One region of the Paracoccus alcaliphilus genome, then DNA from elsewhere that is predicted to be linked to it. Evidence: riboswitches for the same ligand, from Rfam matches in the RefSeq annotation. Region 1 holds a riboswitch; each other region holds the start of a gene.
The links. Region 1 has a riboswitch for cobalamin ahead of JHW40_RS07095 (TonB-dependent receptor plug domain-containing protein). Riboswitches for the same ligand answer to the same signal wherever they lie in the genome.
Positions count from the first base shown of each region.

Region 2: linked by a shared signal. The riboswitch ahead of JHW40_RS19660 (TonB-dependent receptor) and the one ahead of JHW40_RS07095 (TonB-dependent receptor plug domain-containing protein) in region 1 are both predicted to bind cobalamin.
Region 3: linked by a shared signal. The riboswitch ahead of JHW40_RS22080 (ABC transporter substrate-binding protein) and the one ahead of JHW40_RS07095 (TonB-dependent receptor plug domain-containing protein) in region 1 are both predicted to bind cobalamin.
Region 4: linked by a shared signal. The riboswitch ahead of JHW40_RS05795 (DUF1636 family protein) and the one ahead of JHW40_RS07095 (TonB-dependent receptor plug domain-containing protein) in region 1 are both predicted to bind cobalamin.

Region 1 is NZ_CP067124.1:1,395,738-1,403,632, forward strand. It holds gene JHW40_RS07075 (aspartate kinase) at 1-745, opposite strand, end outside; gene JHW40_RS07080 (DUF1178 family protein) at 982-1,392, opposite strand; gene JHW40_RS07085 (3-deoxy-D-manno-octulosonic acid transferase) at 1,407-2,621, opposite strand; gene JHW40_RS07090 (Lrp/AsnC family transcriptional regulator) at 2,864-3,337, shown strand; cobalamin riboswitch at 3,401-3,613, shown strand; gene JHW40_RS07095 (TonB-dependent receptor plug domain-containing protein) at 3,749-5,674, shown strand; gene JHW40_RS07100 (ABC transporter substrate-binding protein) at 5,668-6,501, shown strand; gene JHW40_RS07105 (FecCD family ABC transporter permease) at 6,498-7,505, shown strand; gene JHW40_RS07110 (ABC transporter ATP-binding protein) at 7,511-7,895, shown strand, end outside.
Region 2 is NZ_CP067125.1:270,422-278,316, forward strand. It holds gene JHW40_RS19635 (L-idonate 5-dehydrogenase) at 1-69, shown strand, start outside; gene JHW40_RS19640 (Na/Pi cotransporter family protein) at 103-1,743, opposite strand; gene JHW40_RS19645 (FecCD family ABC transporter permease) at 1,863-2,888, opposite strand; gene JHW40_RS19650 (ABC transporter substrate-binding protein) at 2,890-3,837, opposite strand; gene JHW40_RS19655 (ABC transporter ATP-binding protein) at 3,848-4,624, opposite strand; gene JHW40_RS19660 (TonB-dependent receptor) at 4,626-6,776, opposite strand; cobalamin riboswitch at 6,887-7,080, opposite strand; gene JHW40_RS19665 (ABC transporter permease) at 7,124-7,895, opposite strand, start outside.
Region 3 is NZ_CP067126.1:359,546-367,440, reverse strand. It holds gene JHW40_RS22095 (helix-turn-helix domain-containing protein) at 1-595, opposite strand, end outside; gene aceB (malate synthase A) at 742-2,367, shown strand; gene JHW40_RS22085 (isocitrate lyase) at 2,497-4,107, shown strand; cobalamin riboswitch at 4,219-4,415, shown strand; gene JHW40_RS22080 (ABC transporter substrate-binding protein) at 4,517-5,527, shown strand; gene JHW40_RS22075 (FecCD family ABC transporter permease) at 5,524-6,561, shown strand; gene JHW40_RS22070 (ABC transporter ATP-binding protein) at 6,558-7,328, shown strand; gene JHW40_RS22065 (pseudoazurin) at 7,340-7,771, shown strand; partial or broken gene JHW40_RS24355 (IS110 family transposase) at 7,875-7,895, shown strand, end outside.
Region 4 is NZ_CP067124.1:1,129,891-1,137,785, forward strand. It holds gene cobN (cobaltochelatase subunit CobN) at 1-1,657, opposite strand, end outside; gene cobW (cobalamin biosynthesis protein CobW) at 1,657-2,703, opposite strand; gene JHW40_RS05795 (DUF1636 family protein) at 2,707-3,087, opposite strand; cobalamin riboswitch at 3,176-3,375, opposite strand; gene cobO (cob(I)yrinic acid a,c-diamide adenosyltransferase) at 3,416-4,057, shown strand; gene otsB (trehalose-phosphatase) at 4,190-4,909, shown strand; gene JHW40_RS05810 (alpha,alpha-trehalose-phosphate synthase (UDP-forming)) at 4,906-6,336, shown strand; gene JHW40_RS05815 (ribonuclease D) at 6,505-7,119, shown strand; gene JHW40_RS05820 (KpsF/GutQ family sugar-phosphate isomerase) at 7,199-7,895, shown strand, end outside.

The sequences.
Region 1 (7,895 bases):
CATCCTCATCGCAGACCAGCGTACCCGAATTCTCGTCGGTATCCTCGAACGAGGACAACACCCGCAGACGCACCTTATAGCGCATTGCCAGCTCGACCGAGCGGGTTTGCAGGACCTTGGCGCCCAGACTGGCCAGTTCCAGCATTTCCTCGAAGGCGATCTTTTCCAGCTTGCGCGCCTTCGATGTAATGCGCGGATCGGTGGTATAGATGCCGTCCACATCGGTATAGATGTCGCAGCGCTCCGCCCCGAAGGCCGCCGCGAATGCGACCGCCGTCGTGTCAGAGCCGCCACGCCCCAGCGTGGTGATCCGGCCCTCATGCGACAGACCCTGAAAGCCCGCGATGACCGCGACCTTCATGCCCTCGGCGAATTTCTGGTCGATATTGTGGCGGGGGATGTCCACGAACCGCGCCGCCGAATGGCTGGCGGTGGTGTTGATCGGCACCTGCCAGCCCTGCCAGCTGCGCGCCGGAACGCCCATTTCCTGCAGGGTCAGCGCCATCAGCCCGGCAGTGACATTCTCGCCCGAGCTGACCACGGCGTCGTATTCGCGCGCGTCGAACATGGGCGAGGTCTGTTCGACCCAGCCCACCAGTTCATTGGTCTTGCCGGACATGGCGCTGACGATGACGATCACGTCATAGCCGCGCTCGACCTCGCGCTGGACCTTGGCGGCGGCGTTCCGGATCCGATCCAGATCGGCCACCGAAGTTCCACCGAATTTCATGACCAGAAGCGGCATCGCGGGCCTCCAGCAAGGGGTTTCATTCCGCGGGCTTTTATGGGCGGGTGCGGAAAACCGCAAGGGGGCGCGAGACGCCCGGGAAAAATCCATCGCCATTTTCCGCCGCCCCGCCCGGCCCGCCCGCGCCCGACACCCAAACCACCCGCCTCATCTTTGGTGTGAAAATATCCCGGGGGGTCGCGCGCAGCGCGACGGGGCAGCGCCCCGGCAACCGACCCGCCAATGCGGCCGGTTCAGTTGGCCTTCTGGCGCGGTCGGAAGGGCAGGGGCATGACCGGCACGCCGTCCTCGACCAGCGCGCGGGCCTCGTCGGGACGGGCCTCGCCATGGATGGCGCGGGCCGGGCTGCGGCCTTCATGCATGGCGCGGGCCTCGTCGGCAAAGCTCAGCCCGACATAATCCGAGTTCTGTTCGACATGCTGGCGCAACCTGTCCAGCGCGGTCTCGATATCCGATTGCGGGGCCGTCAGGCTGGGCCGCTCGGCGGGCACGGCAGGGGCCATCAGCGCCTTTTCCACCTTGGCATTGCCGCAGATGGCGCAGCCGACCTGACCGGCAGCCCTCATCGTCTCGAACCCGTCCGAGGACCGGAACCAGCTGTCGAACTCATGCCCATTCTCGCAGCGAAGATTGTAACGGATCATGTGACTACTCGGCTTTACTGCCCCTGTATATCGTTTCTGTCGCGGGTATTCGCAAGATCGCGAAGCCGCGCGATCAGGGACGCGGGATTGCCTGCGCGCCGGTCCAGCACCGCGCGGGCGGCATGTCCCATCCGCTGCGCCTGCGCCGGATCAGCGGCCAGCCGGGCCACCGTGGCGCCCAGATCCTGCGGATGAAGCTGCCGCGCGGCCCCGGCCTGCGCCAGCGCCGCAAAGCCTTCGGCATGGTTGCTGACATGGGGGCCGTGCAGGATCGCGCAGCGCCATGCGGCAGGCTCCCACGGGGTGTGCCCGCCCCGGTCGGTCAGCGTGCCGCCGATGAAACAGATGCCTGCAGCCGCATACCAGCGCGACATCTCGCCCAATGTATCGGCCAGCAGCACCGGCCCGCTTTCCGCCCCACCCGACCGCCGCGCCACGGTCAACCCGCGCGCCGCGATCAGCGTCGCGATCTCATCACCGCGTCTCGGGTGGCGGGGGGCCAGGATCAGCCGCAGATCGGGGCAGGACTGCCGCGCGGCCAGCCAGGCATCAAGGATCACGCCGTCCTCGCCCTCATGAGTCGAGGCAGCCAGCCACACGCGGTCCCGCGCCGGATCGTCGGGCGGCGGCGCAATCGCGGCGGGGGCCAGCAGCTTCAGGTCCAGACGCGGCAGGATCGCGGCTTGCGGCAGGCCAAGGGCGCGCAACCGCTCCTCGCTGCCCGCATCCTGCGCCGACAGCGCCTCGATCCGGCCCAGAACCGGCGCGATCAGGCCGCGCAATCGCCCCCAGCGCACCGCCGAGCGGGCCGAGATCCGCGCCCCGATCATCGCCTGCGGCACGCCCCGCGCCGCCAGCATGCGCGAACGCAGCGGCCAGAACTCGCCCTCGACGGTCAGCGCCAGACGGGGGCGGGCGGCGTCCAGAAACCGCCCCAGCGCGCCCGGCACATCCAGCGGCGCCAGCCGCGCAGGCAGACCCCATCCCGCGGCCATGTCGCGCCCGGTCGGGCTGTTGGCCGTCACCAGAACCTGCGCCGATCCGGCCAGCGCCTCGATGATGATGCGGGCGGAAACCAGCTCTCCGACCGAGGCGCCATGCACCCAGATATCCGCCTGCGGGGGCGGATCGTCCAGCACCAGCCGCTGCCGCAGTGTTTCGCCTCCGCCCATCATGGCGCGCAGCCGCAGGCCGGTTTCGGCAAGGCGGGCGGCGGCGGTGTGAATCATCGTCTGAACTCCGGTTGGCGGCCCGCCTATCTAGGGCGTCGGACAATGGCTTGGGAAGGCTGTGCTTTTGTGCCGGTCAGAAGGTTCTCTCATAACCATTTGTAAGAGAATGAAAAACCACAAAAATGGCAGAAAAATCGCCAATACACGATAAAGACAGTGGACATTTCGCTATTTTAGAGCATTCTGAAGAACAGGAAAGCGGGCCCTGGGCCCGCATCACGCATGAAGGACGACCGCAGATGACCGCGCTTGACCTTATCGACCGCAAGATCGTCGCCGAACTGATGCGCGACGCGACGATGCCTGTCGCCCGGATCGCGGATCGGGTGGGGCTGACGCAGACCCCCTGCTGGAAACGCATCCAGAAGCTGGAGGCGACCGGCGTGCTGACCGGTCGCGTCGCTTTGGCCAATCCCGCCCGTCTGGGCTTTGGCCTGACCGTCTTTGTCGGCGTCGAGGCCCCCGATCACAGCAGCGAATGGCGCCAGCAATTCTCGCGCGCGATCGACACCATGCCCGAGATCATGGAGGTTTACCGCATGGCCGGGGAGCTGGATTACCTGCTGCGGGTTTCGGTCTCGGACATGGCCGATTTCGACCGGCTGTATCGCGACCTGACCGATGCCGTGCCGATCAAGAACATCACTTCGCATTTCGTGATGGAGAGGATGCGGTTCTCGACCAGCTATCCGGTCGATACCCGCAACCGCTAAGGCAGGCCGCGCCTGTTGGCGCAATCAGCTACCGGATCGCTTGACAGGGCGGGGCGGCTGCGCCATGCCGTTATCAGCTTCGGTTCCGGTTCGCGCCGGATGAAAAGGGAACGCCGGTGCGTGCCCTTCGCCATCTGGCGAAAGGTGCAAATCCGCGGCTGCCCCCGCAACTGTAAGCGGTGAGCGATGGCCCTCCATGCCACTGGACGCAGTCCGGGAAGGCGGCCAAAGCGATGATCCGCAAGCCAGGAGACCTGCCGGTGCGCTCACCCATTTCCGGCGCGGGGCGCGCACGGAAAGCGGCCACTCCGCAGAGGTGACAGCCACCGTGACCGCGGCGGGCCGTCCCGGCCTGATCCGCAGTCTGCATCTGCAAACCGCAGGCCAGGCCTGCGCTGGAAAGGCCCTGTCATGTTTCGTGACCGCAATTGTTCCCTGATCGCCCTGACCGTCGCCCTGACGCCCTTTGCCGCGATGGCGCAGGATGGTGCGCTGATGCTGGATGAGATCGTGATCTCGGGCGGGATGAGCCCGGTGGCCGCCGATGGCTATGGTCGCGCCCATACGGTGCTGACCGGTGACGAGATCGAGGCGCGCGGCATCGCCACCGTTCAGGATGCGCTGCGCGGCGTGCCGGGCGTTTCCGTCACTTCGACCGGAGAGACGCTGACCGGCATCCGCATCCGGGGCGGAGAGGCCAACCATGTGCTGGTGCTGATCGACGGGGTCGAGGCCAATTCCCCCGGCCAGGGGAACTATATCTTCAGCGGTATGTTGACCGACAATATCGAGCGGATCGAGATCCTGCGCGGCCCGCAATCCTCGATTCACGGGCCCAACGCCGCCTCGGGCGTGATCTCGATCACCACCCGCCGGGCCGACGCGCCGGGTCTGTCCTATGGCGGTGGCGTAGAACTGGGCGGTCAGGGCACTCGCGCTGCTAATGCCTATCTTCGCGCGGCGGGTGAGCGCGGCGCGATCAGCTTGTCCATCGCCAGCCGCCACACCGATGGCGACGACACCTCGCGCACCCCCGGTGGCGATCGCGATTTCAACGACCGCGAGGCGCTGGCGCTTAATGGTTCCTACGATCTGGGCGACGGGATCAGCACCGGTTTCACCCTGCGCCGAAGCTGGCAGAAATACGGTTATGATCAAGCCGGCTCATATGATGAGGACGGCGCGTGGGAGCCGGTGGATGACCCCGACGATTACGTCATCGACGCCCCGCTGACCGCCGACCGGGACGAGGTCTATGGCTCGCTCTGGCTGGAGGCCGAGGCGATGGGCGGCAGGCTGCTGAACCGGCTGACCGTGACCGGCGTGAATCAGGATACCGATCATTTCAGGGACGGCGTGCCGGATTACGACGATGCTTCGCGTCGTCGCGAACTTCGCCTTGGTGCGACATGGGCCATTGACGGTAATGATGCCCGCAATGCCGCGCAAAAGCTGAATTTCGCCGCCAGCAAGCGGCGCGAGACCTATCGGGCCTCATTCGCACCGGGCGGCGATTACGAACGTGACATGACTTCGCTGGCGTTGGAATATCAGGGCGGTTTCGACAACGGCGCCAGTGTTCAGGCCGGTATCCGGCGCGATCTGAACGATGTCTTTCGCGACGCGACCTCGTGGAACCTTGCCGCTGCGTGGCAGGCGCCGGAGCGCGATCTGCGGCTTCGCGCTGCCATCGGCCGGGCCACGGTCAATCCGACCATGTTCGAACAATATGGTTATATCCCCGGCAGTTATGAGGGCAACCCGGACCTGACGCCGGAAACCAGCCTCGGATATGAAATCGGCGCCGATCTGGGTTTTGCCGACGGGCGCGGGCAGGCTGGGCTGACCGTCTTTACCAGCAAGGTCGAGGACATGATTATTGGCACCGGCGAAACCTCGGTCAATATCGACGGCACCAGCACCCGCAAGGGTTTTGAGCTGACCGCCGACATGCAGGTGACCGGCAATTTCCGCATTGGCGCCGATTACACCTATAACGATGCGAGAAAAGAGGATGGCGGTGTCCTTGCCCGTGTGCCGCGCCACGAGGCACATCTGCGCGCGCGGGTCGATTTTGCGCAAGGTCGCGGCGCGGTCACGGCCGAGTTGCGTCATGTCGCCGGCAATCATGATGAAGAATGGTTTCGCAGCTTTGCCCCGGACACCACCAAGCTTCCCGATTTCACCACCGTCAACCTTGCGGCCCATTATGACCTGACCGACCATGTCCGCCTGTCGGGCCGGGTGGTGAACCTGTTCGACAAGGATTATTCCGAGGCATGGGGCTATTACGGGCAGGGCCGCACGGCCTATGTCGGGCTGTCCGCCAGATGGTGAGGCGCTGGCTGCTGGCCGCCTGCCTTGCGGGCGGCATTGGCGCAGGTGCCGGGGCCGCGCCGCCGCAGCGTGTGCTGTCGATGAACCTCTGCACCGATCAGTTGGCGATGATGCTGGCCGCGCCGGGGCAGTTGGTCTCGGTCAGTCATCTGGCGCTGGACCCGCGCGCCTCGGCCATGACGCGCGAGGCGGCGGGCTATGAGGTCAATCACGGGCTGGCCGAAGAGGTGTTTCTGATGCAGCCCGATCTGGTGCTGGCGGGGCGCTATACCTCGCGGACGGCGGTGGATATGTTGCGGCGGCTGGAGGTGCCTGTCGAGGAGTTCGACATCGTGAGCGACCTTGACGGGCTGCGCCACGGCATCCGCCGGATGGGGCAGGTGCTGGGCCGAGAGGCCGAGGCGCAGCGGATCATCCAAGGATTCGACGCCGATCTGGCGCGGCTGGGCGATGCCGAGGGAAAGGACCCCAGCGCCGCGCTTTATTCCGCGAATGGTTACAGTTCCGGCGATTCCAGTCTGGCGGGGCAGATCCTGCTGACGGCAGGCTTTCGCAATATCGCCGCCGATGCGGGCATCCCCTTTGGCGGCTTCCTGCCGCTGGAATTGCTGGTGCTGGCCGACCCCGATCTGGTGGTGCTGGACAGCCGCAATCATGGCGCGTCGCGCGCCGAAGAGATCTATGACCATCCCGCCCTGCGGCAGGTCATGGCGCAAAGCCCGGTGGAAACCGTCAGCGACCGCGACTGGATCTGCGGCACTCCGCATGTGCTGCGCGCCATCGAGACCCTGGCCCGGGCGCGGGCGGCACTGGTGGGCGGGCAATGACCAGGCGCGCGCAGGGGCGCAATCATCTGCTGCTGGCGGCGCTGGCGGTTCTGGTCGCGGCGCTGTGTCTGGCGTCCCTGCTGATCGGGCCGTCGGGCCTGTCTGCGCGTCTGGCGCTGCCTGCGTTGCTGGGGCAGGGCGATCCGATGCTGGTTCTGGTCATGCAAGAGGTCCGCTTGCCGCGCGCGCTGCTGGCGGTGATGGTCGGCGCGGCGCTGGGGCTGTCGGGGGCGGTGTTGCAGGGGTTCCTGCGCAACCCGCTGGCCGAGCCGGGGCTGATCGGCACATCGGCCTCGGCCGCGCTGGGGGCGGTGCTGGCCATCCATACCGGACTGGCGGCGGCATGGGCGCCGGGCCTGCCGCTGGCGGCGCTGGCGGGGGCGCTGGTCTCGGTCCTGCTGATCCTGCTGCTGGCCGGGCCGCGTGGGGGAACGCTGGTGCTGATTCTGGCGGGGATCGCGATTTCGGCGCTGGCCGGGGCGGGCACCTCGCTGGTGCTGAACCTGTCGCCCAACCCCTTTGCCGCCAATGAGATCGTGTTCTGGATGATGGGCTCGCTGGCGGATCGCTCGATGCTGCATGTCTGGACGGCGGCGCCGCTGATGGTGCTGGGGCTGGTGCTGCTGACCGGTGTCGGACGGGCGCTGGACGCGCTGACACTGGGCGAGGATGCGGCGGCCAGTCTGGGCATCCGGCTGGGGCGGCTGCGGTTGGGCATCGTCGCGGGTGTCGCGGCGCTGATCGGGGCGGCGACGGCGGTCGCGGGGGCCATCGGCTTTGTCGGGCTGGTGGTGCCGCATCTGCTGCGGCCTCTGGTCGGGGCCAGCCCGGCGCGGCTGATCCCGGCCTCGGCGCTTGGCGGGGCGGCGATGGTGCTGGCCGCCGATATCGCCGTGCGGCTGATCCTGCCGGGCCGCGATCTGAAACTGGGGGTGCTGACCGCGCTGATCGGCGCGCCGTTCTTTCTGCACCTGATCCTCAAGACACGGAGGCAGGGGCTGTGAGCATCTTGCTGGACCTGTCCGGGCTGTCCGTGCGCCGCAATGGCCGCGCGGTGATCGAGGGCGTCGATCTGCGCATCGGGGCCGGTGAATTCGTCGGTCTGCTGGGGCCGAATGGCGCGGGCAAGACGACGCTGCTGCGCGGGGCATTGGGGTTGCTGCCCGCGACCGGGCATTCCTCGCTGGTGGCGATGGGGCAGGCACTGCGGGCGCGGGCGGTGGCCTTCATGCCGCAAGGGCGCGACATTGCCTGGCCGATGCCGGTCGAGGCGCTGGTGGCGCTTGGCCGCATCGCCCATCCCGGCGCGGCGGGGGATGCCGACCGCGCCGCCATCGAACGCGCCATCGCCGCGCTGCAACTGGAGCCCCTGCGTCACCGCCCCGCAACCCGGC
Region 2 (7,895 bases), on a different replicon from region 1:
CTTGTGGCCTTCGATATGGCGCAGGACCGTTGCCGCGCGATCAAGGTGCAGCTGTCCTTTGCATCCTGAGGCGTGACACCGGGGCGGATGCGCCCCGGCGTTTCAAGCTTCGGTCCCGTGCGAGCGCAGGCGGCTTTCGACCAGCAATCCCTCTTCGTCCAGTATCGGATAGGCGACCGAGACCGCATGGGCGTTGATCCGCTTCAGGTCCCGCAGGATATCCAGATGCAGGGACGACGTTTCGCGGCTTGCCGATGTGCCGTCGCGCAGGCGGATCAGGTGCCGTTCCGAGGATTGCTTCTCGAAATTGCGGATATCGACCTTCAACTCGACCAGTTTGCGCGCCATTTCCCGGTCGCTGGTCATGAACACCGTCTGGGCCATGCGCAGGTTTTCCTGCGTCATCAGGAACATCCGCTCCAGTTCGCCATAACCGTCATCCGAGAAACGCAGCCCGAAACCCGCCTTCTTGCGAACGTCCGGGCACAGCCCCTTGTCGATGATGTCGCCGATATGTTCGAGGTTGATGACGTAATCGAGGATGTTGATCGCCCGCCGCCGCTCTTCCTCGGTGCCGTGGGCGCCAAGCCGGGACAGATAGTTCTTGACCTCTTGCTGGCGCCGGTCGATGCGCTGTTCCAGCTCGACCACCTCGGCCAGATAGCTGGTGTCGTTGGTCCGGAATGCGGTCAATGTCTGGATCATCATCCTTTCGGCCAGATCGCCGATGGCCAGCACCTCGCGGCTGGCGCCGGTCAGTGCCAGAAGCGGCGTGCCCAGCTGCGTCTCGTCCAGCCACAGGCTGGCTTCGGCCTCGATCGGCTCCTCATCGGGCAATTGACTTAGGAGGATCCGGGCAATCAGCCCGACAAAGGGCCACAGCACCACGGTCAGGGCGAGGTTGAAGATCAGATGCGCCTCGACCGCCAGTCCGGTGGGCTGGAATGGCAGGGTTTCCAGCAGATGCCCGATCTGTCCGGCGAAGGGAAAGGCCAGCAGACAGCCAAGCGCCCGCACCAGCAGGTTTCCCGTCGTCAGGCGTCGCGAGGCCGGGCCATCGGCGGTGGTGGCCAGCACCGGCGGCACCGCGCCGCCCAGATTGGCCCCCAGCACCATGATGACGGCCAGTTCCGGCGGCAGCGCCAGTGACAGCACCAGCAGCACCGCCGCCAGCGAGGATGAACAAAGCACCGCGATCACCGCCGACAGCGCCAGCGCGGCCAGCGGCGCGCTGTGCAGAACCGGCAGGAAGGCCGCAAGCTCGGTCGAATCGCGGATCGGCGCGGTGGCATGTTCCAGCAGGCTGAGCGAGATCAGCATCAGCCCGATTCCGATGAAGGCATGGCCGCCCCCGGTCCAGATCGCGCCCTTCCGCCGCCGCAGGACATAGCCGATCAGGATCAGCACCGGGGCGAATTCGCTGATCCCGGTGGAAATGATCAGGGCCGTCAGCGCGGTTCCGACATTCGCGCCCAGCAGCACGAATTGCGCCATCTTGCCGCTGATCATGCCGCGCTTGACGAAGGACGCGCTCAGCAGCGCCGTCGCGGTCGAGGATTGCAGTCCCAGCGTCGCGATCAGGCCCGACAGGAAGGCCCGCGGACTGGTTTGAGTCCCGAAGCCCAGGATCATCTTCATGCGCAGGCCGAAGGCCTCGTCCATGCCGCTGCGCACCAGCGACAACCCGAACAGCAGCAAGGCCACCGATCCAGCCATTTGCAGAAGAACATTGACCGAGCTCATCGTGATTCCCTTGGATGACGACCGCGTCGCCAATTGGTCAGCTTATCAACAAACCTTCAACAGCAACGGCCAAACTGCAGACAAGGCGCAAGGAAGGCAACAGATCGCCGCTTGCGGCGTCAGCCGCGCTGTCGGGTCAGCAGAGCGATGAAGAACAACCCGCCGATCAGTCCGGTCACCACCCCGATGGGCATGTCGTTGGGGGCGGTCAGCCGCCGCGCCACGACATCGGCCAGCACCAGAAAGATTGCCCCCAGAATCGCGCTGGCGGGCAGGACGCGGCGATTGTCTCCGCCGATCAGCAGCCGCGCGATATGCGGCATCATCAGCCCGACAAAGCCGATCATTCCGGAAAAGGCGACCAGCACGCCGGTCAGAAAGGCGCTGACGGTCAGGATCAGGATGCGCAACCGGCGCACATTGACGCCAAGGGTTGCCGCGCTTTCATCACCCATGGCCAGTGCGTTCAGCGGTTCGGCAAAGCGCAGGAACACCACCCCGCTGAACAGCAGGGCCACGGCGGGAAAGATCAGATTGCCCCATTGCGCAAGGCCGAATCCCCCCAGCATCCAGAACACGACGGAACTGATCGCGCGGGGATCGGCCAGCATGATCAGCACGTTGCTGCCCGCCGCGATGACGAAGGACACCGCCAGCCCGGCCAGCACCAGCCGCGTGGGGCCGGTGCTGTGGGTGAAGCCCGCGACCGAGACCACGATGCCGGTGGCTGCCAGCGCCCCGGCAAAGGCCAGCAGCGGCACGGTAAAGACGCCCAGCAGGTTGCCCAGCATCAGGATCGCCAGATTGGCCCCGAAGCCCGCCCCGGCGGACACGCCCAGCAGATGCGGATCGGCCAGCGGATTTCGCGTCACGCTTTGCATTACCGCCCCCGCCATGCCCAGCCCGGCGCCGACCATCGCCGCCAGCAGGGCGCGCGGCAGGCGCAGATCCCAGATGATGTTGGCCCGCCCTTCGGTCCAGTCGGGCGTCACTGGCAGCAGCGACAGCTTGTGCAGCACGACCCGCCAGACCGTGCCCGCCGGGATCGGGGTCGAGCCGATGCTGACCGACAGCGTGACCGAGACGAAGCACAGGGCCAGCCCGATGATGCAGACCAAGGCAAAGCGCTGTCGCAGGAAATCCATCTCAACCACCGTGAAGGAAATCGGCCAGACGCTCGACCGCGAGGATATTGCGCGGGCCGGGGGTCAGGTCGTCATAGCCCAGCACCAGAAAGCGGTCGTCGCGGATCGCGGCGATATGGGCAAAGGCGGGGTGGTCCTTCATGAAGGCGATCTTTTCGGCGGCCGTAACCTCTCCGTAATCGACGATCACGACCACCTGCGGATCGCGTTCGGCGACGGTTTCCCAGTCGATGCGGACCCAGCTGTTCTGGATATCTCCGGCGATATTGGTGCCGCCCGCCGCCTCCATGATCGCCTGCGGCATGGCATAGCCGCCCGCGGTGATGGGCACCTTGTCGCCGGAATCATAGATGAAGATGCGGGGCCGCTGATCCTGCGCGGCGACCTTTTGGGCCACGCGGTCAAGTCGGGCGCGGTAATCCGCGATCAGCGCATCCGCCCGTTCCGTCACGCCGAAGATCGCCGCCAGATTTTCCAGATCGCGGAACAGATAGTCGAAGCCGGGCCGGTTCTTCTGCCCCAGCCGGATGCAGGATTCCGACAGCTCATAGACCGGGATGCCAAAGCGGGCCAGACTGTCGGGGGTGACCTCTCCGCCGACGCGCATGCCATAGCTCCAGCCCGCGAAATAGAAATCCGTTTCTTCCTCCAGCAGCACCTCCAGCGTCGGGTAATCGCGTTGCAGCGGGCGCAGGGCTGCGGCGGCGGGGAACAGATCGGTCGCGGCCTGAACCCGCTCGATCCGGCCGCTATAGCCCAGCATCCGATCCTCCAACCCCAGCGCAAGCATGATCTCGACCAGGTTCGAGCCGTGGGCGATGGCACGTTCGGGCGGGGCGTCAAAGCTGATCTGACGGTCGCAACTGGTGACGGTGACGGGGAAGTCGGCGCCGGTGGCGGGCAGGGTGGTCAGGCAAAGGGCGGCAAGGGTGGCGAAAAGGCGGGTCATGGCGGGCCTTTCAAGGCAGCAGATCGAAGGAAAAACGTGGTCTGCCGGTCCGGGGATGGCAGTCGATATCGGCGGCGACTTCGAAGGCGGTGCGGATGGTGTCCGGCGTCAGCACCGCCTTGGGGGGACCGAGCGCGCAGATGCGGCCGTCGCGCATGACCAGCACCTGATCGGCCAGCGCGGCGGCAAGGTTCAGGTCGTGCAGCGTGACCAGGACGGTCATGTCCAGACGCCGCAGCATCTGAATGATCTCAAGCTGATGGCGGATATCCAGATGGTTCGTCGGCTCGTCCAGCACGATCAGTTGCGGCTGCTGGACGATGGCGCGGGCCAGCAGGGCGCGCTGCTTTTCGCCCCCCGACAACCCGCTGAAGGGCCGGTCGGCGAAATCCGCCAGCTCGAAATCGGACAGGGCCTGTGCGATGATCGCGTCATCCGCCCTGCGGCGCGAAAACAGGCTGTCGTGATGGGGGATGCGGCCCATCGCCACGACCTCTTGCACGGTAAAGGCGAAATCGGGCGCGACCTCTTGCAGGACTGCCGCGATCAGGCGTGCGGAATCGCGCGCGGGGATCTGCCAGATATCGCGCCCGCCGACCATGACTTGCCCGGCATCGGGGCGGTTCTGGCGATAGATGCTGCGCAGCAGTGTCGATTTCCCCGCCCCGTTCGCACCGACGATCACCGTGGTCGAACCGGCGGATACATCAAAGCTGATCTCTTCGATGATCCGCCGGGCGGGATGCGGGCCCCAGCACAGGCCCCGCACCTTCAGATCCTGGGCCATCCTAGAAGGTGACGTGGAAATCGAGCGATGCGCTGCGCGGCGGTGCCAGCAGCCATTGGGTCGCCCCGCCCGAGGTCGCATAAAGCCGGTCGGTCAGGTTATGGATGTTCAGGTCCAGGCTCATGTTCTCGCGCGGCTTCCATTGCAGCCCGGCATTGACCACGGTGTAGGACGGGCGCGTGGTGGTGTTGGCGTCATTGGTGAAAACCTCGCTCACGTAATGCGCGCCGGCGCGGGCCACCCAACCCTCGGCAAAGGCCCATGATCCCCAGATATTGGCCACGCGGCGCGGGGTATTCGGGGGACGGTTGCCGGAATAATCACCCGCCGATTGCAGGTAATCGTCATAGCGCGGCGAGATCAGCGCCCCGTTCACGTCGATGCGCAGGGTCGGGGTGATTTCGAACCCGACAGCCGCCTCGACCCCCTTGGCGCTTTGCTGCCCGATCTGCAAGGTGATGTTCGGGTCATCGGGGTCGCGGGCCAGCAGATCGTTCTTGACGATCCGGTAAGCCGCCAGCGTGGCATCGCCGCGCCCGTCCATAAAGCCGAACTTGATGCCGACTTCCTGCTGTCGCGCCTTGGTCAGCTTCAGATCCGCCTGACTTTCGGACAGCGACAGGACATTCCCGATCGGTTCGGCCGCGCGGGAATATTGCGCATAGATGGCGACATCGGGCACCGGGTTATAGACCGCGCCCAACCGCCAGCTGGTGGAATCCAGCCGGTGGACAAAGGCCGGATCGACGCGGCTGACGCGCAGATTGTCATAGCGCAGCCCGCCGACGAGTGCCCATTGGTCGTTGATCTGCAACCGGTTGTCGATGAACAGCGCATATTGATCGGTGGTCGTATCGGCGGTGGTCGCCATGTCATGCGGCCCGAAGGAACCCGGCTGCGGATTGAGGAAATCCACCTCCGACTCGCCCGGATAGGGTGAGTTGTTGGTGTTCCTGAACTTGATCCGGTTCACGTCGAAACCGATGGTGGTGGTGTTTTCCATCCCGCCGGGCGTGGTCTGGATGGTGGCGTCGGTGCGGTTGCCGATCTGTTCCAGATCATGGTTGATCGCGATATAGAACTGCCGCAGCACATCGCCGGTTTCGGGGCGATAGAGGTAATCCTCGACATTGCGCCAGTTGCGGTCGCTGGTCAGGTAATAGCTGTTGCTGCGGATCGTCACGTTATCCGCAGGCGTCCATTCGGCCCGCAACTGGGTATAGGCGTCCTTGAAGCGGACCAGATCGTCGCCGACATTGTAATTGCGATCACGCACGCGTTCGTCGATGCGACCATCGACCAGTGGCGTTCCGAAATAGCTGCCCGGCCTGTTGTCGCCATAATCATGGGACAGCGTCAGCGCCAGATCCTCGGTCGCCTGCCAGCGCAGCGCCGCCGACAGCGACAGGCTGGAGGTGTCGTTGCGGTCCAGCCAGCCATCCGCTGCCGCGCCATTGACGTCGAAGCTGTAGGCAAGAACCTCGTTGATCGGGCCGGCGCTGCCGAAGGCCAGTCCGCGCTGGCCGTCTGTACCCACCGTCGCGCGGATCTCGTTCCGGCTGCGGTCGGTCAGGGGACGTTTCGGGATGATATTGATGGCGCCGCCGACGCCGCCTTCGCCGTAAAGGACCGAGGCGGGACCGCTGAGGATCTCGATCCGCTCCACGCTCCAGCTGTCGAAGGGAAAGGTGATGGTGCCCGACCCCGGATATAACCGGGTGCCGTCATAAAGCCGCGTGACCGAGGCATGACCGTTGAAGCCCCGCATGCTGAACGAGGTGCCGCCATTGCCCGGAGACCCGTGAAAGCTGATGCCGGTGCCGTTCTGGGCGATGGCCTGATTGACATCGCGCTGCCCGCGCTGCCGGATGGTCTGCGCCCCGATCACCTGCACGCTGGCAGGGGTGTCGAAGGAACTCAGCCCCAGACGGCTGCCCGCGGTGGAAGGCGTCTGAATATCCAGACCCGCGCCAAAGGACAGTCCTTCGACGGTGATCGTGTCCAGCACCAGATCATCCTGCGCGGCGGCGGGCGATGCCGTACCGATCAGCAGGGCCAGCAGGGCCGCGCTGCGGTTTCGGATATGGGCATGAGCGGAGATATTGTCCTGCGCGCGACGGCGCGTGGACCGGAAAGCGGATTGATGGCGCACGAATGTGGCTCCAGCGATAGGTTCACCGTCACTGCAAACGCGACATCCGGTTGCCCGCCATCTGCGGGCGGATGACTGTCCCACCGGGGCACCCCGCCCGATGTGTTCACGCGTGACAACGGCTGACGGCAGGTCTCCTGGCTTGCGGGTCAACACCATTTGCCGCCTTCCCGGGATCGCACCCAGTGGCCGTTGGCAAAGGCTCTCCGCCTACAGTTGCGGGGGCAGCCGCAGCATGGGACAAGCGTCCGCACTGCGTTCCCTTTTCATTCCGAAATCGGAAACCGTCACGGGTGCGTGTAGTGACGCGCACCCGGCGCGTCAACTCTGTTATGGTCGGGGTTGTGTCATCGCCAGTTGATGAAGGAACGCTCGACCCAGCCGATCACGGCGTTCACGATCAGGCCCATCAGCGACAGGATGGTGACCCCCGCGAACAGCTTTTCCAGATCATAAAGCGACCCGGCTTCGAGGATATAGGAGCCGACGCCATAGCGCGCGCCCAGCATCTCGGCCGCGACCAGCAGGATGATGGCGATCGAGATCGACACCCGCAGGCCCGACAGGATCGCGGGGAAGGCGCCCGGCAGCACGATCTTGCGAACGATGGACAGCCAGCTCATCCCGAAGCTTTGCCCCATGCGGATCAGGGTGCGGTCAACATTGTCCACCGCGCCATAGGTCGCGACCACCGTGGGGGTGAAGGTGCCAAAGGCGATCAGGGCGTATTTCGACGCCTCGTCGATGCCGAACCAGATCACGAACAGCGGCAGCAGCGCGATCTTGGGGATCGGGAACAGTGCCGCCACCAGCGGCACCAGACCGGCGCGAACAAGGCTGAACAGCCCGATCATCACCCCCAGCCCGATCCCGGCGGCCAGCCCCAGACTGCCGCCCACCAGCAGCCGCTGCAACGAGGGCAGAAGATGCGTCCATAACAGGCCGGTATCCCACAGCCGGTAAAGCGTGCCGAACACGGCCGAGGGGCGGGGCAGGGTCAGCGCCGAAATCCAGCCGCTGCGGGTGCCGATCTCGGCTACGATCAGCAGCAGGGCGAACAGCGCGATGGCCACGCCGCGGATCGGCACGGGCTGGAACCCGCCGCCCCGGAAGGGGACC
Region 3 (7,895 bases), on a different replicon from region 1:
GAATGCCATGTGCGCCCAGCCGGGCGCTGAGCGCGACATGGGGTTCGTTGCGGTGCAGGGCCAGTTCCTCGGCCAGCGCCTCGGCGGCGCGGTCCAGCGGATCGACATGGTTGCCGCGGGCATAGAACCATGCGCGCACCTGCTCGACCGGGCGCGTGGTTTCGGCCAGCGCCTCGACCTTGTCGCGGTCGGTCATCGGGTTGGCGTCGGCCTGCGGCATCACCAGCGCCTCGCGGTAACGGTCATGCAGCCGCACGAACGCCGCCGCGATTCGCGGTGACGATTGCAGCACGGCCTCTATCTCGGCGCGCGGCAGACTGCCTGTCTCCAGCGCCGGGTCCTTCAGCGCCGAGGCGAAATCCGCCGCCAGCTGCGCATCCGCCGAGGGCGCAAGCTCGGTGATGTTCAGGTCATAGACTTCGGCCAGCCGCATCAGCAGCCGGGCCGAGGCCGGGCGCTGATCGGCCTCGATCAGGGTGATATAGCTGGCCGAGACACCCAGTTCCGCCGCCATCTGTGCCTGCGTCAGCCCCAGCGATTGCCGCAAGACCCGCAGCCGCTGGCCGATGATCAGTTTCTCTGTGCGCGCTGCCATCCCGTTCGCCTCTTGTAACAAAAATTACAATATATGTCGGGGTTGTCTGACATGAATGACAATAAAACCCCTTTGTTCAAACGATATGCTGCATCTGCGGCATAACATTACTAACCTGACATTACACGGAATCACCGGAGCCCACCATGCCCCTCGATCATTCTGCCATCACCATTCCGCCGCCCGTCATCCTGCGCGATGCACCCGGCGCCGATCATGTCCTGACCACCGAAGCACTGACCTTCGTGGCCACGCTTCAGGCGCGCTTCGGCCTGCGCCTTCATGCGCTGATGGTCGCCCGGCAGCGCCGTCAGGAGCGCATCGACCGGGGCGAGTTGCCCGATTACCTGCCCGAGACGAAAGAAATCCGGCAAGGCATCTGGCAAGCCGCCCCGGTGCCCGAGGCGCTGGCCGATCGCCGGGTCGAGATCACCGGCCCCGTGGATCGCAAGATGATGATCAACGCGCTGAACTCGGGCGCGAAAGTCTTCATGGCCGATTTCGAGGATGCGACCTCGCCCGGTTTCGCCAATATCATCGCGGGCCATGCGAACATGCTGGATTACCGCGACGGCACGCTGCAACATGACGATCCGAAGACCGGCAAGTCCTATCGCATCGGCCTCGATCCCGCGTTGCTGATCGTTCGCCCGCGCGGACTGCATATGGCGGAATCGAATGTGCTGATCGGCGGCCAGCCGGTTTCGGCCGCGCTGTTCGATTTCGGGCTGAACATCTTTCACAATGGCCGCGCGCTGGCTGCTTCGGGACGCGGGCCGTTCTATTACCTGCCCAAGCTGGAAAGCCATCGCGAGGCGAAGTTCTGGAACGAGGTGTTCCTGTTCGCGCAGGACAAGATCGGTCTCGCCCCCGGCACGATCAAGGCCACGGTGCTGATCGAGACCCTGCCTGCCGCTTTCGAGATGGATGAGATCATCTGGGAACTGCGCGACCATATCGCCGGGCTGAACTGTGGCCGGTGGGATTATATCTTCAGCTATATCAAGACGCTGCGCAATCACGGCGCCTATGTTCTGCCCGACCGGGCAGAGGTCACGATGGACCGCGCCTTTCTGGCGACCTATGCTGCGCGGCTGGTCAAGGTGTGTCACCGCCGGGGCATCCATGCGATGGGCGGCATGGCCGCCGCGATCCCGGTGAAGGGCGATCCCGCCGCCAACGAGGCCGCATTCGCGAAGGTGCGCGAGGACAAGCGGCGCGAGGTCGAACTGGGCCATGACGGCACCTGGGTTGCCCATCCCGATCTGGTGCCGGTCGCGCGCGAGGTCTTCGATGCGGCCATGCCGGGGCTGAACCAGATCCGCCGCCAGCGTCAGGATTACCGGATCGAGCCCGCCAAGCTGTTGGCCCCGCATCAAGGTCAGGTGACCGAGGCCGGTATCCGCACCAATATCTCGGTCGCCATCGAATATCTGGCGCAATGGCTGCAAGGCCGCGGCGCGGTGCCGATCAGCAACCTGATGGAGGATGCCGCCACCGCCGAGATCAGCCGCGCGCAGCTGTGGCAATGGCGCCGGCACAATGCGCCGGTGGTGCTGGCCGATGGCGGCGAGGGCCGGCTGACGGACGAATGGTTCGGGCAGCTGGTGCAGGAGGAAATCCTCCGCATCCTCGGACGCCTTGGCCCGAACGGTTTTCATCGCGGCCATTACGCCAGTGCCGCGCGGATCGTGCAGGAGGCGGTCACGGCCGACGTGCTGCCCGACTTCATCACCACCCCGGCCAGTCGTGTCCTGAACGCATTGGACTGAACCCCATGGACATCATTCGCACGCTTTCCCCCTTCGGCGGGCCGATCCCCGGGGACTGCTCTCCGGACAATACCCCGTCGCAATCCGAACCCGTCAAAACCAGAACCGACCATGTTGAAAGGAAACAATATGAAGAACCGAAAGACTTTTTCGGAAATCCGTGCCGAGCTCCTGTCGCGCTACCCCTCCGGGAATACGCCGGGTGGCGTTACGGTCGATGACATCGTGCAACTGCGGTTGCAAAGCACCTATGACACGCATCTGGACATCGCCCGCGACATGGCAACGGTGATGCGCGCCGACATGGCCGCCTATGATGCCGATACCTCGAAATTCACGCAAAGCCTTGGCTGCTGGTCGGGCTTTCACGCCCAGCAGATGATCAAATCGGTCAAGCGCCTGCGCGGCACGGCCAGGGGCACCTATGTCTATCTGTCGGGCTGGATGGTTGCCGGCCTGCGCAACCGCTGGGGTCATCTGCCCGACCAGTCGATGCACGAAAAGACCGCCGTGGCCGATCTGATCAACGAGATCTATGTCTCGCTGCGGCAGGCCGACGAGGTGGCGCTGAACGACCTGTTCAAGGCGCTGAAAGAGGCCGGTACGGATGCGGAACGCCAGCGTGCCATCGCGGCGATCGACGGTTTCGAATCCCATGTCGTGCCGATCATCGCCGATATCGACGCGGGCTTTGGCAACGAACATGCCACCTATCTGCTGGCCAAGGAACTGATCAAGGCCGGCGCCTGCGCGCTGCAGATCGAGAACCAGGTGTCCGACGCCAAGCAATGCGGCCATCAGGACGGCAAGGTCACCGTCCCGCGCGAGGATTTCATCGAAAAGCTGCGCGCCTGCCGTCTGGCCTTCGAGGAGCTGGGTGTCGATGACGGCGTGATCGTGGCGCGCACCGACAGTCTTGGCGCCGGTCTGACCCAGAAGGTGCCGGTCAGCCAGCGCCCCGGCGATCATGCCGCCGAGTATCTCAAATGGCTGAAAACCGCGCCGATCTCTGACGCCAATCCGATCCGTGAGGGCGAGCTGGCCATCTGGCAGGGTGGCGAATTCGTCAAGCCTGCCCGCCTGCCCAACGGGCTGTTTCCGTTCCGCGAAGGTACCGGCCGCGCCCGCGTGATCGAGGACTGCATCGCCAGCCTGCGCGACGGCGGCGCGGACCTGCTGTGGATCGAGACCGACACGCCCAATGTCGACGAAATCGCCGGAATGGTCGCCGAGATCCGCAAGGAAGTGCCGGATGCCAAGCTGACCTATAACAACTCGCCCAGCTTCAACTGGACGCTGAACCTGCGCAAACAGGTCCGCGCGCAGTGGATCAAGGAAGGCCGGATCAACGAGGCCGACTATCCCGACGGCGTTGAGCTGATGAAGGCCGATTACGACGACACCGATCTGGGCCACGAGGCCGACACGCGTCTGCAACGCTTCCAGACTGACATCTCGGCGCGGGCGGGCGTGTTCCACAACCTGATCACCCTGCCGACCTTCCACCTGACCGCGAAATCGGTGGATGAGCTGTCGCACGGCTATTTCGGCGAGCAGAAGATGCTGGCTTATGTCAAGACCGTGCAGCGCGAGGAAATCCGTCGCGGCATCAGCGCGGTCCGGCACCAGCACGAAGTCGGCTCGGACCTTGGCGACACGTTCAAGGAAATGGTCGCGGGCGAGCGCGCGCTGAAAGCGGGCGGACACGCGAACACCATGAACCAGTTCGCCGCCGAATAAACCCGGATCCGGTCGGCGGCCTTCTGGCGTTGGACCCGCCGCCCGGTGCGCCGCCCCGAAAGGGGCGGCGCTTTGCCCCTGCATCCGCGACTTGCCACCAACACCGTCAGGCGCTAGGGGAAGGGTGTCGGTTTCCGCAAGGAATTGAAAGGGAATCCGCCGGGGTGTTTCACGTCCCGAACCGGAACTGCCCCCGCAACTGTAGGCGGTGAGCCCGGCTCGGAATATGCCACTGGACCCAGGGTCCGGGAAGGTCGAGCCAGCTGTGACCCGTCAGTCAGGAGACCTGCCGGCGACGTTTGACCAATCCGAGCGGGTCGGCTCGGGAGGGGATTGTGTTCGGTGCCCCTGTATGCCCGACCGCAACCCGCCTGTTCGGCCTGCCCATAATGCAGCGGAAGGAAGCATTATGCTCAGGTTTACCACGGCGATTGTCGCCACATTTACGCTGGCGCCGATGGCGTTCGCGGCCACCGAATACCCGTTGACCCTGACAAGCTGCGGTCACGAGGTCAGCTTTGACAAAGCGCCCGAAAGCGTCGTCAGCGTCGGCCAGAGCACGACCGAGATCCTGTATATGCTGGGCCTTGCCGACAAGGTCGCGGGGACGGCGCTGTGGATCAATCCGGTCTTGCCGGAATTCGAGGAGGTCGATGCCGGGGTCGAGCGTCTTTCGGACAATGCCCCCAGTTTTGAAAGCGTGCTGGAAAAACGGCCCGGGCTGGTCGTCACCGCCTATGAATGGATGATCGGCCCGCAAGGCGCGGTCGGCACACGCGAGATGTTCGACGACGCGCAGATCCCCAGCTGGATCATGCCCGCCGAATGCGTCGGCAAGGACAATACCCAAAGCATGGATGGCGAACGCACGGTCATGTTCGACACCGCATTGCTCTATCAGGGCATCGAGGAACTGGCGGCGATCTTCGACGTGCAGGATCGTGGCGAGGAACTGATCGCCGACCTGAAGGCGCGCGAGGCGGCAGCGGTCGAACAGGCGCAGGCGCTGAACCTGCCCGAGGACGTGTCGGGCGTGTTCTGGTATTCCTCGGCCGATATCGGGATCGACCCCTATGTCGCCGGGGTGAATGCCGCGCCGGGCTGGATGCTGTCCAAGCTGGGGGTGCAGAACGTCATCACCTCGCAGGAGGAATGGCCGACCGTGGGCTGGGAAACCATCGCCCGCGCCAACCCGACCTTCATCGTCGCGGCCGAGATGAACCGCCGTCGCTTTCCCGCCGACGATATCGAGGTCAAGCGTGAATTCCTGACCGGCGATCCCGTCACCAGCGAAATGGATGCGGTGCAGAACGACCGCATCCTGACGATGGAAGCGAATGCCATGGACCCCTCGGTCCGTTCGATCTTTGCGCTTGAGGCGCTGTCGGATTCGCTGGCCGGGTTCGGTCTGACGCAATGAACCAACGCGCCGCGACTCGTGGTATGGGCTGGCTGTGGCTGTCCCCACTGGTGCTGGCCGCGGCGCTGCTGTTCGGCACGGCGGTCGGCGAGACGCGTATCCCGCTGGCCACCGTGATCGAGGTCATGGCGGTCAAGGCCGGTCTGTCCTCGCAGGTGCTGGACCCGATCGACGCCAGCGTGATCTGGCATTACAGGCTGTCGCGTGCCGTGGTCGCGGCCTGCGGCGGGGCCAGTCTGGCGCTGTCGGGGCTGATCCTTCAGGCGCTGCTGCGCAACCCGCTGGCCGAGCCCTATCTGCTGGGGATCTCGGCCGGGGCCTCGACCGGGGCGGTCATCATTGCGGTGGCGGGCGTCGGTGGCGGGCTGGTCAGCATGTCCGCCGGAGCCTTTGCGGGCGCGTTGACCGCCTTCGCGCTCGTCGCGGGCCTGGCGCGGGTCGCAGGTGGCGGGACAGGCCTGCGAGGGGCCGGGGTCATCATCCTGGCAGGCATCGCCGGATCGCAGATGTTCAACGCCCTGACCGCGCTGATCATCGCGCAATCGGCCAGCGCCGAACAGGCGCGGGGCATCATGTTCTGGCTGCTGGGCAACCTTTCTGGTGTGCGCTGGCCCGATACCCGGCTGGCGGTGCCGATGGCGGCGCTGGGGCTGGGGGTGACGCTGTGGTATGTCCGCGCTCTGGACGCCTTCACATTTGGCGCTGATGCCGCCGCTGCGCTTGGCATTGATTTGCGGCGCACGCAGGCGGTTCTGATCGGCACGGCGGCGCTGGTGACGGCGGTGATGGTCTCGATCGCCGGGGCCATCGGCTTTGTCGGGCTGGTCGTGCCCCATGCGATGCGCTTTCTGGTCGGCAGCCGTCATGCGCGGCTGGTTCCGGCCACGGCACTGGCCGGGGCGGTGTTTCTGGTACTGTCGGATGTGGTCTCGCGCATCGTCATTCCGGGGCAGGTGCTGCCCATCGGTGTCATTACCGCGCTGGTCGGCGCGCCCGCCTTCGCCGTCGTCATGATCCGGGGACGGCAGCGATGACCGCGCTGCTGGAGGTGATCGGCGCCAGTCGCACCGCGCAGGGACGCGATATCGTTGCCGATGTCAGCGTCGCCTTGCGGCCGGGCGAGATGCTGGGCCTGATCGGGCCGAACGGCTCGGGCAAATCGACGCTGCTGGGCATGATGGCGGGGCTGTTGCGGCCCTGCCGGGGTCAGGTCCGGCTGAACGGCCAACCGATGGAGCGCCTGCGTCGCCGCCAGATCGCCCAGCATCTGGCCCTGGTCGCGCAATCGGCCGAGACGGGCGACCGCATCACCGTCCGCGAGGCGGTCGAGCTGGGTCGCACACCGTGGCTTGGCCCCCTGCGACCGTGGCGGCCCGAAGATGACGCGGTCGTCGCAGACGCTCTGCAGGCCGTGGGCATGGCGCATATGGCCGCGCGCGACTGGTCGTCGTTGTCGGGGGGCGAACGCCAGCGGGTCCATATCGCCCGCGCCCATGCGCAGGCGCCGCGGATCCTGCTGCTGGACGAGCCGACGAACCACCTGGATATCCACCATCAGCTTGGCATCCTCGACCTGATCGCCGGGCTTTCGCTCACCACCGTCATCGCACTCCATGACATGCATCACGCCCTGCGCTGCGACCGGATCATGGTGATGCGCGAGGGCCGTTGCGTGGCTTTCGGCCCACCGGTCGATGTCCTCACCCCGGCCCTGATCCGCGACATCTTCGCGGTCGAGGCCGAACTGATCCCCCATCCGGGCGGTGGCCGCCCTGTCTTTGCCTTCCAACGCCTTGCCTGAAAGGAAACCCCATGCTGTTCCGCATTGCCCTGCTTGCCTGTCTGATGCCCCTTTCTGCCATGGCCGAGGTGCATGAGGTCAGGATGCTCAACCGCAACGACACCGGTGCGATGCCCTTCGAGCCCGATTATCTGGTGATCCAGCCCGGCGACACGGTGAAGTTCCTTGCCGCCAATCCCGGCCACAATGCCGCCACCATCGACGGCATGATCCCCGAGGGGGGCGAGAAATTCATCGGCAAGATCAACGAGGAAATCGAGGTCACGCTGGATGCCGAGGGCATCTGGGGCATCAAATGCTCGCCTCATTACACGATGGGCATGGCAATGCTGATCCAGGTCGGCGACACGCCCGCGACCGAGGCCGACCTGCCCGACGATCTGCCCGCCCCCGTCCATCAGCGGATGCTGGAGATCCTGGAACGCCGCGACGCCGCAAACTGAACCCACCTCGGGGCGGTTGGGACGGGCATTGATGGTGTAACTGCCCCCCGACGGCATTGATGTGCCAAGGTGGGATCGCAACAATCCAACTTGGGCGGCGGTCATGTCGGAGATTACCACAATC
Region 4 (7,895 bases), 270 kb from region 1:
GCGGGCCGGTCAGCGCCTCGGGCCAGCAATCACCCGACAGCGCCACCGCCTTGCCCGGCAGCCATTCCAGCGTGCCATGCGCGCCCATATGGATCAGCGTATGCAGTCCCTGCCGGTGCAGCCACAGATAAAACGCGACATAGGCGTGGCGCGGCACGCGGGTCAGGTCGTGATAATCGTCGTCACGGCTGGCGCGCTGGCTGCGTTCGGGTTGCAGGGCCAGCAGCAGCTTGCCACGGCGGATGGCAGCGAATTGGAAGGATTTTCCATCGCAATCCGGGTCGCTGTCAGGGACACCCCATGCCGCCGTCAGATCGCCCTTCAGAGTTTGCGGCAGGTGGTCCAGCGCCGCCAGATATTCGGCCAGCGGCCAGCGGATGCGCGCGGTTCGCAGATCGCTGGCGGCGCCGGGGGCGATGTCATGGCCCTGATCGGCCAGCATCCCCGCCACCGCATCGGCCGAGGCCAGCGCGTCGAGGCCGACCGCATGGGCCATCTGCCAGTCCCGGCCCGGATAGGTGGACAGGATCAGCGCCACCTGCCGATCCTGCGGTGGGGTCCGGCCCAGCCGCAGCCAAGCGCCGACGCGGGCGACGGTCGCGGCGATGCGGTCGGGATCGGGGCGATGGGCAAAGCGGCTGTATTGCAGATCCGGGTCACGCGGTTCGGGCGCCTTGAAGCTGATGACACCGGCAAAGATGCGGCCATCGACCTCGGGCAACACGACATGCATGGCCAGATCGGCGGGGGACAGGCCGCGTTCCGCCCCGGCCCATTCGCGGCGGCGATTGGTGGACAGGGCGACCTGAAACACCGGGCAACCGAAGGTGTCGAAGGGCGTCGCAGCGCCATCGGAGCGGACGGAAAAGCCGGTGGCGTTGACGATGGCCTGCGGCGCGATCTTGGCCCCCGTCAGCCAATCCGCAAAGCCGGGCGCCTTCAGCGAGGGCGCAAAGACCCCGCAAGCGGCAAACCCCGCGTCGCGCAGACCGTGGATCAGCGCATCGACCGGCGCGGTATCGGCGGCGGTCAGATAGCTGCGATAGAAACTGACCAGCACCAGCGGCCCATCCGGCGGCGCCGGGATCACTCCGGCCTGCGGGTCATAAAATCCCATCCGGGGCAGGGATTTCTGCCCCGGCACCGGCCTGGCGAACAGTCCCGCCGCAATCGCCATCTGCGCCAGCGCGGCCTGCGCCGCCACCGCCCCCCCGGTATCGCAAAGCCGCTTCAGCATCCGCAGCGTCGAGGCGGGCACGGTCGAGACCGCATCCAGACGCGGATCGTCGCGCCCGTCGGCGGGCAGCACCGCCAGCGCGATCCCGCGACGCCGCGCCAGATCCTGCACCGAGGCGAGGCCATAGGGCCAATAGGCCTCGCCCCCGATCAGGCGGATCAGGATGCCCTTTGCACCGGCAAGTGTCTGCTCGACATAGGTATCGACCGACACCGGATGGCGCAAAGCCACCAGATTGCACAGCCGCAACGACGGCAATCCGCCCGCCGCACCCCGCCGCGCCCGGTGCCAGCCTGCCGCGAAGGCCCCCAGATCGCTGTCGGAAAACGACAGCACCACCAGATCACCCGGCGTCTGGCTGGGATCATAGGGGGTGTCGGTCTCTTCCAGACCGTGGCTTTCGCGAAAGACGACATGCATCAGGCGGGCACGGCCTCCAGCAACAGGCGGCGGATCGCGGCTTCGTTCACATCGTCATGTTCGGCAATGACCACCAGACGCGAGGCGCGGGGCTGATCGCCCCAGGGACGGTCATATTGATGCCGCACCCGCGCACCCACCGCCTGCACCAGCAGACGCATCGGTTTGCCCGAAACGGCGACATGGCCCTTGACCCGCAGGATGTTCTGCTCGACCGCCAGCCGCTCGATCCCGGCGACCAGTTGCGCGGGATCGTCGATTTCGGGCAGCTCGATCACCACGGTATCGAAATCCTCGTGCTCATGGTCGTCGGCGCCGTCGTGATGGCTGGGGCGTGCCTCCAGATCATCCTCGGCCGCCGCGCCAAGGCCAAGGATCACCTTCGGGTCGATCGCGCCTTCGGTCACGGTCAGGATCGGCAGCTTGCGCGGCGATTCAGCCTCGATCACGGCGCGGGCGGCGGCCACGCCATCCGGCCCGGCCAGATCGGCCTTGGTCAGCAGCACGACATCGGCGCAGGCGATCTGATCCTCGAACACCTCGGACAGCGGGGTTTCGTGGTCCAGGCTGTCATCGGCCTCTCGCTGGGCCTGCACCGCGGATTCGTCGGGGGCAAAGCGGCCCGCCGCCACGGCCTCGGCATCGGCCAGCGCGATCACGCCATCGACGGTGATGCGCGACCGGATCGCGGGCCAGTCAAAGGCCTTCAGCAAGGGCTTGGGCAGGGCCAGCCCCGAGGTCTCGATCAGGATATGGTCGGGCTTTTGGGGCATCGCCATCAGCCGCTCCAGCGTCGGGATGAAGTCATCGGCGACGGTGCAGCAGATGCAGCCATTCGACAGTTCCATGATGTTTTCCGCCGGGCAGTTCTCATCCGCGCAGGATTTCAGGATATCGCCATCGACGCCCACGGTGCCGAATTCATTGACCAGCACGGCCAGCCGCCGCCCCTGCGGGTTGGCCATCAGATGCCGGATCAGCGTCGTCTTGCCGGAACCGAGAAAGCCGGTGATGACGGTGACGGGGGTTTTGGTCAGATCGGACATGGATCACTCACTTTCTTGGGGATCGGGCAGGGGGACAAGCGGCGGAATCCGGGCAAGGCTTTGCTTGCGGAAGATGACGGGGCGTTCGCGCCACGGCACCAGCCCGTCAGCGGCGGCGGCATAGGCGGCGGCGCCCGTCAGGATCTCTGGCGCGTCCGAGGGCGTCAGGCGACCATAGACATAGGTCCACTTGCCAGGGCCCGACAGCGCGACCGAGCAGCCCTGCGAACAGGCCGACAGACATTCGACGGCGCGGATCTCGACCCCCGCCGGGGCGGATGCGGTCAGGGCGGCGTGCAGTTCGGCGCCGGGACGGGGGTCGGCTGCGGCCTCGGGGTCGATGCCCCGGCAGGTCGTGCAGACATGCAATACGGCGCGCGCCATGCGGCCCTCCGTGAACTGGTGGCGCGGGGCATGGGCCGAGGGGCAGGGACACACCCCTGCCAACCGGTCGCGGATCACCCCGTCCGCCCGTGAAAATCGTGCGCTGGCAGGTCTCCCGGCTTGCGGATTCAGGGTTTCCCCAACGGTCGGCCCGCCTTCCCGGCATTTGCCAGTGGCTTGGGCGACCTTTCCGGTCACGGTCGCGGGGGCGGCTGCTTTCAGGCGTGATGCCTGTCGCATTCCCTCTTGGCCTGTCATAGGACAGGAACCAGCGCGCCCCCAACTGAGGCGTGCGCCCCTGTCTTGTCAAGCCGGAGGAGCACAAAGCATGACCGACAGCCACGACATCACCCCCCCCATCACCGCCGAGGAACAGGCCCGCCACGCCGCGAAGATGGCAAAGATCAAGGCCGCCCGCGACAGGATGATGCAGGGCAAGACCGGCGAAAAGGGCCTGATCATCGTCCATACCGGGCCGGGAAAGGGCAAATCCAGCAGCGGTTTTGGGATGATCCTGCGCTGCATCGCCCATGACATGCCCTGCGCGGTGGTGCAGTTCATCAAGGGCGCGTGGGACACCGGCGAACGCCGTCTGCTGACCGCGCATTTCGCCGATTTGTGCCAGTTTCACGCGATGGGCGAGGGGTTTACATGGGAAACGCAGGACAAATCCCGCGACATCGCCGCCGCTCAGGCAGGCTGGCAGAAGGCGAAGGACCTGATCCGCGACCCGTCGATTCGCATGGTGCTGCTGGACGAAATCAACATTGCGCTGCGCTATGGCTATTTGCAGGCGGATGAGGTGGTGGATTTCCTGCTGGCCGAGAAGCCGCCGCTGACCCATGTGGTGCTGACCGGCCGCAACGCCCCCGATCTGCTGATCGAGGCGGCGGATCTGGTGACCGAGATGGCATTGCTGAAACATCCCTTCCGATCAGGCGTCAAGGCCCAGCCGGGGGTTGAGTTCTGATCCGGTCCGTCCCATCTTTGCTGCGTTGCAAAAATCTTTCCGTGCGGCGTTGAACCGCATCGGCCCCGGCGGGTTGTCTTTCGGCGGCCGGGAATGCCTGCGCGGCGCGGATGTAAAAGGAGTTGCTGCGCGATGCTGCCCCCCAAGATCCCTGCCGATGCTGCCCTGTTTCTGGATTTCGATGGCTGCCTGGTAGAGATCGCCCCAACCCCCGATGCGATTTCCGTGCCCCCCGCGCTGCCGGGGGCGCTGGCGCGGCTGTATCGGCGGCTGGATGGGGCGGTGGCGCTGATCTCGGGGCGTTCGGCCAGTGAATTGCGGGGCTTTCTGCCCGATTTTCCCGGCATTGTCGCCGGCAGCCACGGGGCCGAACTCTCGCTGCCGGGCCAGCCCATCCGCCCGATTGACGATGAGGGGGTGGATGTCGGCGCCCTGCAACGGCGGGTCGCGGCGCTGGCGGCAGAGCATCCCGGCCTGCTGGTCGAAGCCAAGCCGCATGGCGTGGCGTTGCATTACCGCGCCGCCCCCGAACTGGGATGCTGGGTCACCCAGACCATGCAGGCGTTGGCCGGGGACTATCCCTCGCTGGTGCTGCAACCGGCCAAGATGGCGGTCGAGCTGCGTCCGGCCTCGGCGGGCAAGGACCGGGCGCTGGCGCTGCTGATGCAGCATCCGCCCTTTGCCGGGCGGCTTGCGATCTATGCCGGGGACGACCTGACGGACGAGGCCGCCATCGCCGAGGCGCAGGATCGCGGTGGCATCGGCATCAAGGTCGGGCCCGGCGACAGCGTGGCCCGCCACCGTCTGGCCGACCCGAACGCCATGCTGCGCTGGCTGGAGGATGCGGCATGAGCGGTGGACGTCTGGTCGTCGTCTCGAACCGGCTGCCCCTGGGTGAAAACCCCTCGGGCGGGCTGGTCGTGGCGCTGGAGGATGCGCTGAAGACCTCGGGCGGGCTGTGGATCGGCTTTTCGGGCGAAGCCGCGCAGGTGGCTTCGGATCATCTGGTCTTTCACGACGGGGCGTCGTTCGGGCGCGCCTCGTTCGATCTGACGCAGGCGGATTTCGACAGCTATTATCTGGGGTTTTCCAATTCGGTGCTGTGGCCGATGTGTCATGGCCGCGCCGATCTGTCCCATATCCTGCCGGAATATCTGGAAGGCTATCGCCGGGTGAATGCCCGCATCGCCGATCTGATGCTGCCGCATCTGCGTCCCGACGACCGCATCTGGGTGCAGGATTACCAACTGTTCCCGCTGGCCGCCGAATTGCGCAAGCGCGGCGTGACCGGCACCATCGGGCATTTCCTGCATATCCCCTTTCCCGGTCCCGCCGACTGCGCCGCCCTGCCCAACCCGGCCGAGCTGTTTGAATGGCTGTCGCATTACGATCTGCTGGGCTTTCAGGCGCAGCGCGACCTGTCGAACCTGTCCGAAAGCGCCCGGCAGCTGATGGATGTCGAGCCATTGGGCCATGACCGCATGCGGCTGGGCGGGCGGCTGGTGCGGCTGGGCGTCTTTCCCGTCGGCATCGACACGGCCGCCTTCATGCAAGAAGCCCGCGATGCCCCGGACGAGGACCGAATGCGGACCCTGACCGGCGCGCAGATGATGATCGGCGTTGACCGTCTGGACTATTCCAAGGGCATCCCGCAGCGGTTCCGTGCCTTCCAGATCCTGCTGGAAAACCACCCCGACATGATCGAGCGCATCGCGTTCCTGCAGATCGCGCCCCCCACGCGCGAGGCGGTGGCGGCCTATCGCGACATCCGCGAGGAAACCGAGCATCTGGCCGGGCGCATCAATGGCGAATATGCGACGATCAACTGGACGCCGATCCGCTTCATCCACCGTTCCCTGCCGCGGCGGATTCTGGCGGGGCTGTATCGGCAGGCGCATATCGGGCTGGTGACGCCGCTGGCCGACGGGATGAACCTTGTGGCCAAGGAATATGTCGCGGCGCAGAACGTCACCAATCCGGGCGTGCTGATCCTGTCGCGCTTTGCCGGCGCCGCCGATACCATGCAAGAGGCGCTGGTGATCAACCCCCATGACCCGTGGGAACTGGCCGAGGCGATGGCAATCGCCATGCGGATGGGCGCCAACGAACGCCGCCGCCGCCATGCCGCGCTGCTGCGCGATGTGGTCGAACATGATGTCGGCTGGTGGTCGGCCACTTATCTGGACGCGCTGGAACAGGCGGCGGCGGAACGCGGCCAGGTTGTTGATGTATCGTCAACAGATCAACAGGACCAGTCTGATCCGTTTGTTCAGCGATGACGACTGATCTGCATTCTTGATGTTCTGCTAAACAGACTTGCGGGGCGTTGAGGTTCTGGATCCCGATAATCCGCCGCAGCCGGGTTTGCGACGTTTTTGTGCTGGAATGCGGCGCCGCTTTCTGGTCGAAGGAGCGCGAAGCGAAAACCGGACGAGGGGGCGCAGGCGATGAGCATCCATCTTTATCAGAACGATCTGCCCGAGGATCTGAAGCTGGGGCCGGTCGTGGCCATCGATACCGAAACCATGGGACTGGATCCGCGCCGCGACCGGCTGTGTCTGGTACAGATGTCATCGGGCGATGGCGATGCGCATCTGGTCCAGATCGAGCGCGGTCAGACCGAGGCGCCGAACCTGTGCCGGATGCTGACCGATGCCAAGGTGCTGAAGCTGTTCCATTTCGGGCGCTTCGACGTGGCGGCGCTGGAAAATGCCTTCGGCGTCGTGACCTCGCCCGTTTGGTGCACCAAGATCGCCTCGAAGCTGGTCAGGACCTATACCGACCGGCATGGGCTTAAATATCTGCTGAGCGAGTTGGTCGGTGTCGATATCAGCAAGCAGCAGCAGACCAGCGACTGGGGCGCGGCGGATCTGTCGGATGCGCAACTGGAATATGCGGCATCCGACGTGCTGTATCTGCACAAGCTGAAGGATGTGCTGGAAGAGCGGCTGCGGCGCGAGAACCGCATGGGGCTGGCGCAGGCCTGTTTCGACTTTCTGCCGGCGCGGGCGCATCTGGACCTGCTGGGCTGGGGGGATGAAAAGGACATCTTCCACCACTAGATTGGGCGGCAGGGCCGGGGGCGCTTCGCCCCCCGGACCCCCCGAGGATATTTTCGCACCAAAGATGGGGCCGGGTGGTTTGACGCAGGACTATATCGAGACGGCGCGGCGGGTGATTCTGACCGAGGCGGATGCGCTGGGGTTGCTGGCGGATGGTCTGGGGCCGGAATTCACCGAGGCCGTGGACCGGATTCTGGCGGTCAAAGGTCGGGTGATCGTGTCGGGAATGGGCAAATCGGGCCATGTCGCTAGGAAGATCGCGGCGACGCTGGCCTCGACCGGGACACCGGCGCAGTTCGTGCATCCTGCCGAGGCGAGCCATGGCGATCTGGGGATGGTCACCGAGGCCGATCTGGCGCTGGTGCTGTCCAACAGCGGCGAGACGCCGGAACTGGCCGATCTGATCGCGCATACGCGGCGGTTCCGGATTCCGCTGATCGGGGTTGCGTCGCGCGCCGGATCGACGTTGCTGCGGCAGGCCGATGTGGCGCTGGTGCTGCCGGCGGCCGAGGAGGCCTGCGGCAATGGCATCGTGCCGACGACCTCGACCACGATGACGCTGGCTTTGGGGGACGCGATCGCCATCGCGCTGATGGAGCACCGCAAGTTCACCGCCGAGCATTTCCGCACCTTCCATCCCGGTGGCAAGCTGGGTGCGCTGCTGTCGAAGGTCGGCGATCTGATGCATCGCGACATGCCGCTGGTGCGGGACGATGCGCCGATGTCCGAGGCGCTGCTGGTGATCAGCCAGAAGGGCTATGGCGTGACCGGCGTGA